3 regions of the Sporosarcina sp. P20a genome follow, and region 2 is predicted to be linked to each of the others. Evidence: predicted binding sites of a transcription regulator. Region 2 holds the regulator's gene; each other region holds the start of a gene.
What was found. The regulator CtsR, encoded in region 2, represses protease genes until heat stress. The targets are predictions, from matches to a motif close to ATGGTCAATAAAGGTCAAACA.
Positions count from the first base shown of each region.

Region 1: CSV72_RS15645 (ATP-dependent Clp protease ATP-binding subunit) is a predicted target of CtsR. The motif match lies at 1,955-1,975, and genes of this name have one in related genera.
Region 3: clpP (ATP-dependent Clp endopeptidase proteolytic subunit ClpP) is a predicted target of CtsR. The motif match lies at 1,140-1,160, and genes of this name have one in related genera.

Region 1 is NZ_PDYT01000032.1:3,770-7,055, reverse strand. It holds gene CSV72_RS15660 (prolyl oligopeptidase family serine peptidase) at 1-357, shown strand, start outside; gene CSV72_RS15655 (metal-sulfur cluster assembly factor) at 404-718, shown strand; gene rraA (ribonuclease E activity regulator RraA) at 1,365-1,844, shown strand; gene CSV72_RS15645 (ATP-dependent Clp protease ATP-binding subunit) at 2,000-3,286, shown strand, end outside.
Region 2 is NZ_PDYT01000012.1:23,809-27,094, reverse strand. It holds gene CSV72_RS10725 (ATP-dependent Clp protease ATP-binding subunit) at 1-37, opposite strand, end outside; gene mcsB (protein-arginine kinase McsB) at 240-1,310, opposite strand; gene CSV72_RS10715 (UvrB/UvrC motif-containing protein) at 1,300-1,851, opposite strand; gene CSV72_RS10710 (CtsR family transcriptional regulator) at 1,863-2,333, opposite strand; gene bioB (biotin synthase BioB) at 2,696-3,286, opposite strand, start outside.
Region 3 is NZ_PDYT01000034.1:10,375-13,660, reverse strand. It holds gene CSV72_RS15885 (arsenic transporter) at 1-637, shown strand, start outside; tRNA gene CSV72_RS15880 (tRNA-Arg) at 942-1,013, opposite strand; gene clpP (ATP-dependent Clp endopeptidase proteolytic subunit ClpP) at 1,245-1,841, shown strand; gene CSV72_RS15870 (HPr family phosphocarrier protein) at 2,203-2,460, opposite strand; gene whiA (DNA-binding protein WhiA) at 2,509-3,286, opposite strand, start outside.

The DNA.
Region 1 (3,286 bases), on a different contig from region 2:
TCACCTGCATTCACGCGTTTAGCCAAAGGGCAAATTTCTTACGCAGAGCGTGGCGGTAGAGAAATTCCAGTATCTCAAGAAGAACGCGAGCAACTATTCGCAGCCCTTGACCAAGTAGATTTATCGCAAAATCCAGGCAGATTGCATCAGCGTCCTCTATTCATCTGGCACGGTGAACAAGATTCAATGGTACCATTTGAATTTACGAAAAACTTTTACGAGGAAATTCAAGAGGATTACGAAGATCAACCAGAGCTATTGAAATGGATGCCTGACGAAAATGCAGGACACGCCGTTTCACGTTCAGGAATGCTTGCAGCAGTCGATTGGCTTGCACTGCATTTGCGTGCAAGGTAGTATGTTGGTAAGATAGGATTACTACACAGCAGAGAGGAGCATTTCGATGAATACAGAAGAAGAAATCAAGCAGTATTTATTTGGTGCGTTAGAAAACGTCATCGACCCTGAATTGGGAATTGATATCGTCAACCTTGGATTGGTCTACAATGCAGAGTTGCTTGACGAAGGAGTAGCGAAAGTTACAATGACACTAACGTCAATGGGTTGCCCAATGGGTCCACAGATTGTAGCGAATATTGAGCAAGAACTAATGGAACTTCCAGAGGTTAAGGATACAGTGGTAGATATTATTTGGAATCCACCATGGTCCCGCGACCACATGTCACGTTATGCCAAGATTGCACTAGGCGTACGTTAATAGATCATACAAACCACACCGTTTTTAAATGGTGTGGTTTTTTTATGGTCTATGAGTCAGAATGAAAAGGAATGGAGTAGGTGGCAGGTTGTTGGGGTGGGAATTTGCACTTCGGAGGGGAAGCATCACTTTCCTGAGGGTTCGCGGTGAGCCAACCAGGTCGCAAGTGCAAAGATGTGCTCCTAACGCTTCGCTTTTACTCGCAAAAGCCGTCCTTCTTAACGGCTCTCGTTCCAATCCCTGCATTGCAAGTGGGTAATACTTCTTGTTACGCATTGAACTGTCGCAATCGCTCAATAATCTGTTCAAGCGCTCATAACTCAAGTCTAACCGCTCTATCATCAGCGACATGCGCTCATACTAAGTCGGCAACCGCTCATATAAGCTGAATCCATCATATAAGTAGGATTGAAACGGAAGCTGGCGACGACTCCCTATGGATCAGCGAGAGCTTGAGACCCTGGACTGAACGAAGTGAGGAAAGCGTCCCCAGCTGGAGCTTCAATCCCATGACGAACAATAAGTAACTACCCTTAGCAAATACCTGTAATTTTTATGACAATATATAGATTAAAAAAGGAAATGCAAGATTTTGTCGAATAGGAATAGGGTAGCGTCAAACAGAATGTACTAGGGGGAATGGGAAATGTCAGTTAAAACAGCAGACCTGTGCGATGACTTCATCGACGAACTGCAAGTGTGTACAGTGGAGTTCAAATCCTACGGCAAACACAAAAGATTCTCGGGGCCAATCTCGACAGTAAAGGTCTTCGAAGACAATGTGTTAGTCAAAGAAGCACTTCAAACGATTCCGGAAGGCCATGTATTGGTTGTAGACGGCGGGGGATCAAAACGCTGCGCACTCATGGGGGACATGCTCGGCGAAATCGCACAAGATCGTAAACTGGCTGGCGTCATTATTTATGGCTGCGCACGCGACACAGCGGACCTTGGCACACAAGAAATCGGTGTCATGGCGATCGGTAGCATGCCGGTAAAAAGTATCAAACGTGGTGAAGGACAAAAAGACGAAGTTCTTCATTTCGGAAATGTTGAATGGACACCAGGTCACTACGTCTACGCGGATGAAGACGGGGTAGTCGTTGCGCCTCGCCAACTAGTTTAATGCACGTCGCTCGCATACTTGCGGGCGGCTTTTTATGTATGAAAATAGTCATTGAATTCGAGTGTTAATCTTTTACTTTACCCAAAAGATGTACTATAATTTAATTAATCAAAGATAGTCAAAGTCAAACAAATGGAAGGCGGATGTATATGCGTATGGATGGAATGCAAGAAGATCAGCGCTCACCACTAGAGCAATTCGGTCGTAATCTTGTGGATGAAGTGAAAAATGGAAAAATGGATCCGGTTATTGGCCGGGATGAAGAAATTCGAAATGTAATCCGAATATTATCGAGAAAGACAAAGAATAATCCAGTCCTCATCGGAGAGCCGGGAGTCGGTAAAACTGCGATTGTAGAAGGATTGGCACAGCGTATTGTAAAAGGCGATGTGCCGGAAGGATTGAAAGACCGTCAGATTTTTGAGCTTGATATGAGTGCATTGATTGCGGGTGCGAAGTATCGTGGAGAGTTTGAAGAACGTCTGAAAAGTGTTTTGAAACAAGTGAAAGATAGCGATGGAGAAATTATCATGTTCATTGATGAGATCCATACGATCGTTGGAGCAGGGAAAACAGAAGGTGCGATGGACGCAGGGAATATGTTGAAGCCGATGCTTGCACGTGGTGAATTGTACTGTATTGGTGCGACTACACTGGATGAATACCGGATGTATATTGAGAAAGATGCAGCACTAGAAAGACGGTTCCAGCAAGTGATGGTACGTGAACCTTCTGTTGAAGATACAGTGTCGATTTTGCGTGGACTAAAAGAACGTTTTGAATTGCACCACGGTGTGCGTATTCATGACCGTGCAATAGTTGCGGCTGCAACATTATCTGATCGGTATTTAACTGAGCGTTTCATGCCAGATAAAGCAATTGATTTAATTGATGAAGCAAGCGCCATGATTCGTACGGAAATTGATTCGATGCCATCTGAACTGGATGCGGTGACTCGTAGAATTATGCAACTTGAAATTGAAGAGCAAGCATTGCGTAAAGAGAAAGACACGATGAGTCAGTCGCGTCTACAGACTTTACGCGAAGAGCTACAAGACTTGAAAGATTCTTCAAAAGGTATGCGAGAGCAGTGGGATGAAGAAAAGGCTGCATTGAAAATTATTCAAAGTAAACGTGAAGAGCTTGATCGCTACCGTCGAGAACTAGAAGAAGCACAAGGTAGTTTTGATTTGAATAAAGCGGCTGAATTACAGTACGGTAAAATTCCAGCATTGGAAAAAGAATTAAAAGCATTGGAAAGTCCGTTAGAAGGAACGAAAGATGTACGTCTATTGCGTGAAGAAGTGACGGAAGAAGAGATTGCATCCATCGTTGCTCGTTGGACAGGCATTCCAGTAACGAAACTAGTTGAAGGAGAGCGTGAAAAGTTATTGCGCTTGCATGAAACGTTAAAAGAACGTGTCATTGGTCAAGACAATGCA
Region 2 (3,286 bases):
CTTTTTGTGCGCGTTGTGTAAATCGATTAAACATCATATTCATTCCCCTCTTCCTTCATCAGTGGACTATATTCTATGTTATGCAAAATAACGCATCAATGCTTTGTTTCCTATAACTATATATATTCATGCCAGTTCGCGATACAACCTAATTCGCATATTGACTTTGACTATCTTTGATTAATTATAAATGCTATGAGGCTTTCTTGCAAAAACTTTGCTCATAACCGATCACAGTCCTATTCTTGTGCAGCAGATCTCTCTATACCTAGCCGATCCCGGAATAATTGTGCACGAAGGATATCTCGTTCGTCAGATGTTAATTCCGCTTCCGCATATTGTTGGAGAAATCCTGGTTGCATGAAAATCATCAATTCATTCAAGATGGTCATATCAATATTTTCAATGATACCTAAATCAATACCCAAACGGACGTCAGACAAACATTTTGCCGCTTCTGCTGACGGCAAGATCCGCGAATGAGTCAATGTACCAAGTGCCCTGAATAATCTATTCTCCAAGTGAACTTCCGACTTAGCCAATAATAATTCACGAGATTTCTTTTCATGCGCAATCAGGCGCTTAGAGATACTTTCCAGATCTTTCAAGATTTCCTCTTCTGATTTGCCAAGTGTGATTTGATTGGAAACTTGATAAATATTACCGAGTGCTTCACTGCCCTCTCCATAACTTCCACGTACAACCATCCCAAGCCTGGATATCGCAGGAATAATTCGCTCGATTTGCTTAGTGATGGTTAATGCAGGTAAATGCATCATGACAGACGCGCGCATTCCCGTACCTGTGTTGGATGGACAACTTGTTAAATAGCCGAATGTTTCATCGAAAGCATAGTTCAAATTCACTTCCAGCTCGCTATCTACTCGATCAGCATGTTCGTACGCCTGATCTATTTGAAAGCCTGGATAAATACATTGAATGCGAATATGATCTTCTTCATTCACCATAATACTAATCTTTTCGTCTTCCGACAGCAAAACCGATCCATGTTTTTCAGGATTGATCAACTGCGGACTGACTAAATGTTTCTCGACTAAAATTTGTCTTTCAAGTGGTGATAAATCTTCCATTGTCGTGCCTGTAAAGTGGTGATCCTGCATCGTCTCGACCGCTTGATTCAACGCTTCGCTTACGCGGTTTGCATCTTCTTGCGAAGCACTTATTGGAAATAGATGATCACGCAAATTACGAGCCAGCCTGATCCTTGTGGATAAGACGATATCAGCATGTTCACCTTCCGCTACCATCCAGCCTGTGAGTTCCTGTTTGATGAATTTTTCAAATGACATGTTGATCATCACCCCCATCGGACAGTTGCTCCTTCACTTGGTTCGCCTCATCACGTAAAGTGGCCGCTTCTTCAAAACGTTCGTTTTCTACGGCTTCCCGCATTTTTGTACGGATATCTTCAAGCTTTTTCTTTAAAGCAAATCGTTCATTAAGTGAAACGGGGATTTTTCCACGGTGTTGGGTATGTCCATTATGCAATTTGACAAACACTCGTGGCAACTGTCCCCTAAATGTTTCGTAACATTCTGCACAGCCAAACTTTCCGATATCAAGGAAACGATGGAAGGTCAAATCGCAATTCGGACATTTCGGACCATCCGGCAATCTCTCATCGGCTTTTTGTTCTGAAAATAATTCTGATCCGCCCAACCAGTGTGCTAGAAATTGTTGAATGGATAACGGCTCCTGATCCGGACTAAAAGAAAATGTTTGTGAGTAAAATGCGCATTTATCACATAAATGACGCTCTGTTACACCATTAGATGTTTCTTGTTTAAACACTACAGTAGCTGGTCGTTCCTTACAGTTTTCGCAAAGCATGGAGATTCACCTCATTCTATCTCTTCATAAATTAATGTAACTAACATAGCGCGAAGAATACGCGAACGTAATGCATCCCGCTCAGGTAACATATAACGCAAAGTAGCACGGCCCACTGCGGCAAGCATCAGCTTAGCCTCACGTTCTGTAATGACTTCTTCTTCAATTAAACGGATGATGACATCTTCCGCCATAGTAGAGGATGCTTCACTCTCTAAAATCCCCAACGCTTGTTCAAGTAAGTCCTTTCGGGAGTTCGTACGCACCCTGTAAATCCGTATGTAGCCTCCGCCCCCCCGCTTAGACTCTACGGCGTAGCCTCTTTCGACGGTAAACCGGGTTTTGATCACGTAGTTGATCTGTGATGGTACGCATTGGAATTTCTCAGCAATCTCGTTTCTTTTGATTTCAATAGAAGCACTATCTTCCTCTTCTATAATCGACTTCAAATATCCTTCTATAATGTCAGAAATATTACGCATCTCGTCACCTCGTTTCGCTCGTTCATCTAGTTGACTTTGACTATCTTTGACTTGATTGTATCGCAGAAATTAGGCGGGATGCAATTCATTTGTTTATATGTATACCTTATTACGTTGAAAGGAAACCTGTTGCTAGGTTGTCACATTAGGCTATTGATTATTCAATTAATCACCAGACAAAAAAACTAGGTGAGTTGGTAAGCACCGTTGATCGATGATCCAGATGGATGCTTTCCGCTTAAGATTACCTACTATAATCTTCTTACATAGAAGACTGTCTGAATAATAAAAGACTGAAGAACAGATCCTTCTAGCGGATTGTCTTCAGTCATAATGTATACAAACTCTTTCTTCTTTTCTCTTTATATAGTGATAGGTTTTTTATGCAAAGGTTCGAGGTCGACTTCGAAGCCCATATCTTCAAGCATCTTTTGATCTTGATCATTTTCTTGACCAGCTGTTGTGAGATAATCGCCGATGAAGATAGAGTTTGCGGCGTAGAGGCCTAGTGGTTGAAGACTTCTTAGATTAACTTCACGTCCACCGGAGATGCGGATTTCTTTGCTAGGGTTGATATAGCGGAATAGACACAGGACTTTCAGACAGTAGCGTGGGTCCAGTTCTGATGTTCCTTCTAACGGCGTTCCATCTACCGCGTGCAGGAAGTTTACAGGTATGGAATCTGCGTCCAGTTCGCGTAAGCTACGCGCCATAGAGATGATGTCTTGCTTTGTTTCACGCATGCCGACAATGACGCCTGAACATGGAGATATGCCTGCTTCTTTGGCCAGTCCTACAGTGTTAACACGATCATCGTATGTATGCGATGTCGTTATACTTTCGTGATGCTCTGCGGATGTGTTTAAGTTGTGGTTGTAGCGATCTACTCCCGCCTCTTTCAAACGAGTTGCTTGTCCTGGTTTCAAAATACCTAAGCAAGCACATACCGTCAT
Region 3 (3,286 bases), on a different contig from region 2:
GATACGTGACCATAAACTATTCCGTATTTCCTGGGTAGTACTCGGCGTATTATTGTTCGGCTACTTCATTAGCGAATCACTAGGTTTACCAGTCTCCTTTATCGCAGGTTCCATTGCGATCATATTCTTGCTGATCGCAAGGACAAGCGAAGCGGTGCAGACTAAAACGGTAATCAAAGGCGCACCCTGGGCTATTGTGTTCTTTTCTATCGGGATGTACGTAGTTGTCTATGGATTGCGCAATGCAGGATTGACGTCTGTACTGACAGGTTTGATCGAGTGGACATCGAGCCATGGCTTGTATGCTGCAACGATTAGCATGGGCTTCATCGCAGCGATCCTATCGTCGATTATGAATAATATGCCGACTGTCATGATCGACGCGCTCGCAATCCAAGATGCCGCGGTTCCGCCTGATGTGCGAGAAGCGCTAATCTATGCGAACGTCATCGGCTCAGATCTAGGACCGAAGATGACACCCATCGGCTCACTAGCGACGTTGCTTTGGTTACATGTGCTATCGTTAAAAGGCGTGCGTATTTCATGGGGCTATTATTTCAAGGTAGGTATCGTATTGACTGTGCCTACGCTTCTAATTACGTTGACGGTGTTATGGTGGTGGCTTTCGGTTTCTTGAAAGTAAGGAAGGCCAAGGATTGGCACTTCCCCCTTTTTAGATACTAGCGAACTCTCACAAACATGTACGCTGATCTACGGAGTATTACTTTGGTTCTCAATTTCTATCGATGATTTATCCATAGGAAAAAGTAAACAAAATGAATATAACGAATTAAAAAAGAACACACTCAATGAGATTACTTACATGTTCTCTCATCAAGTGTGTTCTATTTATATGTTTCCAACGGCATAAAAAAAACAACGATTGTCTGCACGATCCAATTGGACCATGGCAAACAACCGTTGTTTAGATAGAACCTTGATGCCCTCGGCGGGAGTCGAACCCACATTTTGAGCTTCGGAGGCTCACGTGCTATCCATTGCACCACGAGGACTAAACGTGTAGTATCAAACTTTAACTATAATTACTCCACTACAGAAAAAAGCTTTTCTTCTGTAAGAGACATCTTCCATTATATCGTAGAATATAATGAAAAGCAATGTGTATTTTTAAGGCAAATGATTTGACCTTTGTTGACCTTAATAGGTAAAATACAGTTATAGTTGAAATACGAAATGATTTCAACCGAACGAATATTATGAAGTAATTAAAGGAGGAAGTCTAATTGAATCTAATTCCTACAGTTATTGAACAAACAAACCGTGGTGAGCGAGCGTACGACATCTACTCTCGTCTATTGAAAGACCGTATTATCATGTTGGGGAGCGGTATTGACGACAACGTAGCAAACTCCATCGTGGCACAACTGCTATTCTTGGAAGCTGAAGATCCAGAGAAAGATATCTCCATTTATATCAACAGCCCAGGTGGAAGCATCACAGCAGGTATGGCAATCTACGATACAATGCAATACATCAAACCAGACATCCGCACAATCTGTGTAGGAATGGCAGCATCTATGGGTGCATTCTTGCTAACAGCTGGTACAGAAGGTAAACGTTACGCTCTGCCAAACGCAGAAGTAATGATTCACCAACCACTAGGTGGCGCACAAGGTCAGGCAACTGAAATCGAAATCGCCGCAAAACGCATCTTGCACCTACGTGAAAAACTAAACCAAATCCTATCCGATCGCACGGGCCAGCCAATCGACGTCATCGCAAAAGACACAGACCGCGATAACTTCATGACTGCCGAACGCGCTAAAGAATACGGTCTAATCGACCACGTTCTAGAACGCAGCGACATCGAAAAGAAATAAATACCACAGGTTGTCGCAGAAAGCCAAAAGGCCTTCCGCGACAACCTTTTTATTTTGTATTTTTATTTGGGGTTGGGGTTGGGGTTGGGGTTGATTTTGGTGTAATCTTTACAACACAAATGAATCAGCACTCTAACTCCAGAAAGAGACAATAGTTGATCTGCGTTTCAGGCGGCGACTCCCGCGGGAATAGCATGAGCCTTGAGACCCCGCAGGTAGCGAAGCGGACGAGGAGGCTCAAGCCATGCCCGCAGGAAAGCGTCCGCCTGGAACGCAGATCAACGGCTCCCTCTCCCCTTTCATTTTAGAAGACAAAAAAAGATGACGAAACCTCAAAAGGTCATCGCCACCCATATCCAACTCATTGCTCATCTTCCACTAAATCAGCCAAATTCTGAAGAGCTAACTCCTCATCAATCCCGTCCGTAATCAACGTGATCTCCGTACCCTTCGCAATCGCCAAACTCATAATCCCCATGATGCTCTTCGCATTCACCTGACGACTATCCTTCTTCAAATAAATATCAGCCGAATACTTATTGGCCTCCTGTACAAATAACGCTGCCTGCCTCGCTTGTAAACCGGGTTTAATCCCTACTGTAATTGTTTTTTCTACCATATTGTGTGCTCCTTTTCTTCCTCTTCTCATGAAGGATCTACTAGTAATTTAACGTAATCGATCTGCGATTTCTTCAATCTTACGCAAACGATGATTGACACCTGATTTACTGACCGGTGCACCCGTCACCAGCTCGCCTAACTCCTTTAGCGTCACATCTTGGTGCGTGACACGTAATTGAGCAATCTCTTGCAGACGTTCTGGTAATTGATCTAAACCAATCGTGCGTTCAATCAACTTAATATTTTCAACTTGTCTTTGTGCTGCACCGATCGTCTTATTCAGATTGGCCGTTTCACAATTGACTAGCCGATTTACACTGTTGCGCATATCACGCATGATCCGCACATCCTCAAATTTCATAAGAGATACATGCGCACCAATGATGCCAAGAAAATCGGATATTTTTTCTGCTTCTTTAAGATACGCAATAAATCCTTTTTTCCGTTCAATTGATTTCGCGTTCAAATGGAAATGGTTCATCAACTCAACAAGTGATTGACTATGTTCTTGATAGCTCGAGAAGACTTCCAAATGATAAGAAGACGTCTCCGGATTATTCACGGAACCTCCTGCCAGGAAAGCTCCCCGTAAGTATGCGCGTGCACAGCAATCTTTTTCAATTAACTGTGGATCGATCGTATTGATCATTTGGAAATCATGCGTCATGATCGATAACTCTTCCAATAAGTGCTTAGCCCCATCACGGATTCGGCAAATATAGACATTATTTTTCTTTAAGCGCATTTTTTTTCGTACCAGCAATTCCACTTTATATGGATACAACGCCTTCATGTTCGAATACAGACGACGCGCAATAGATGCA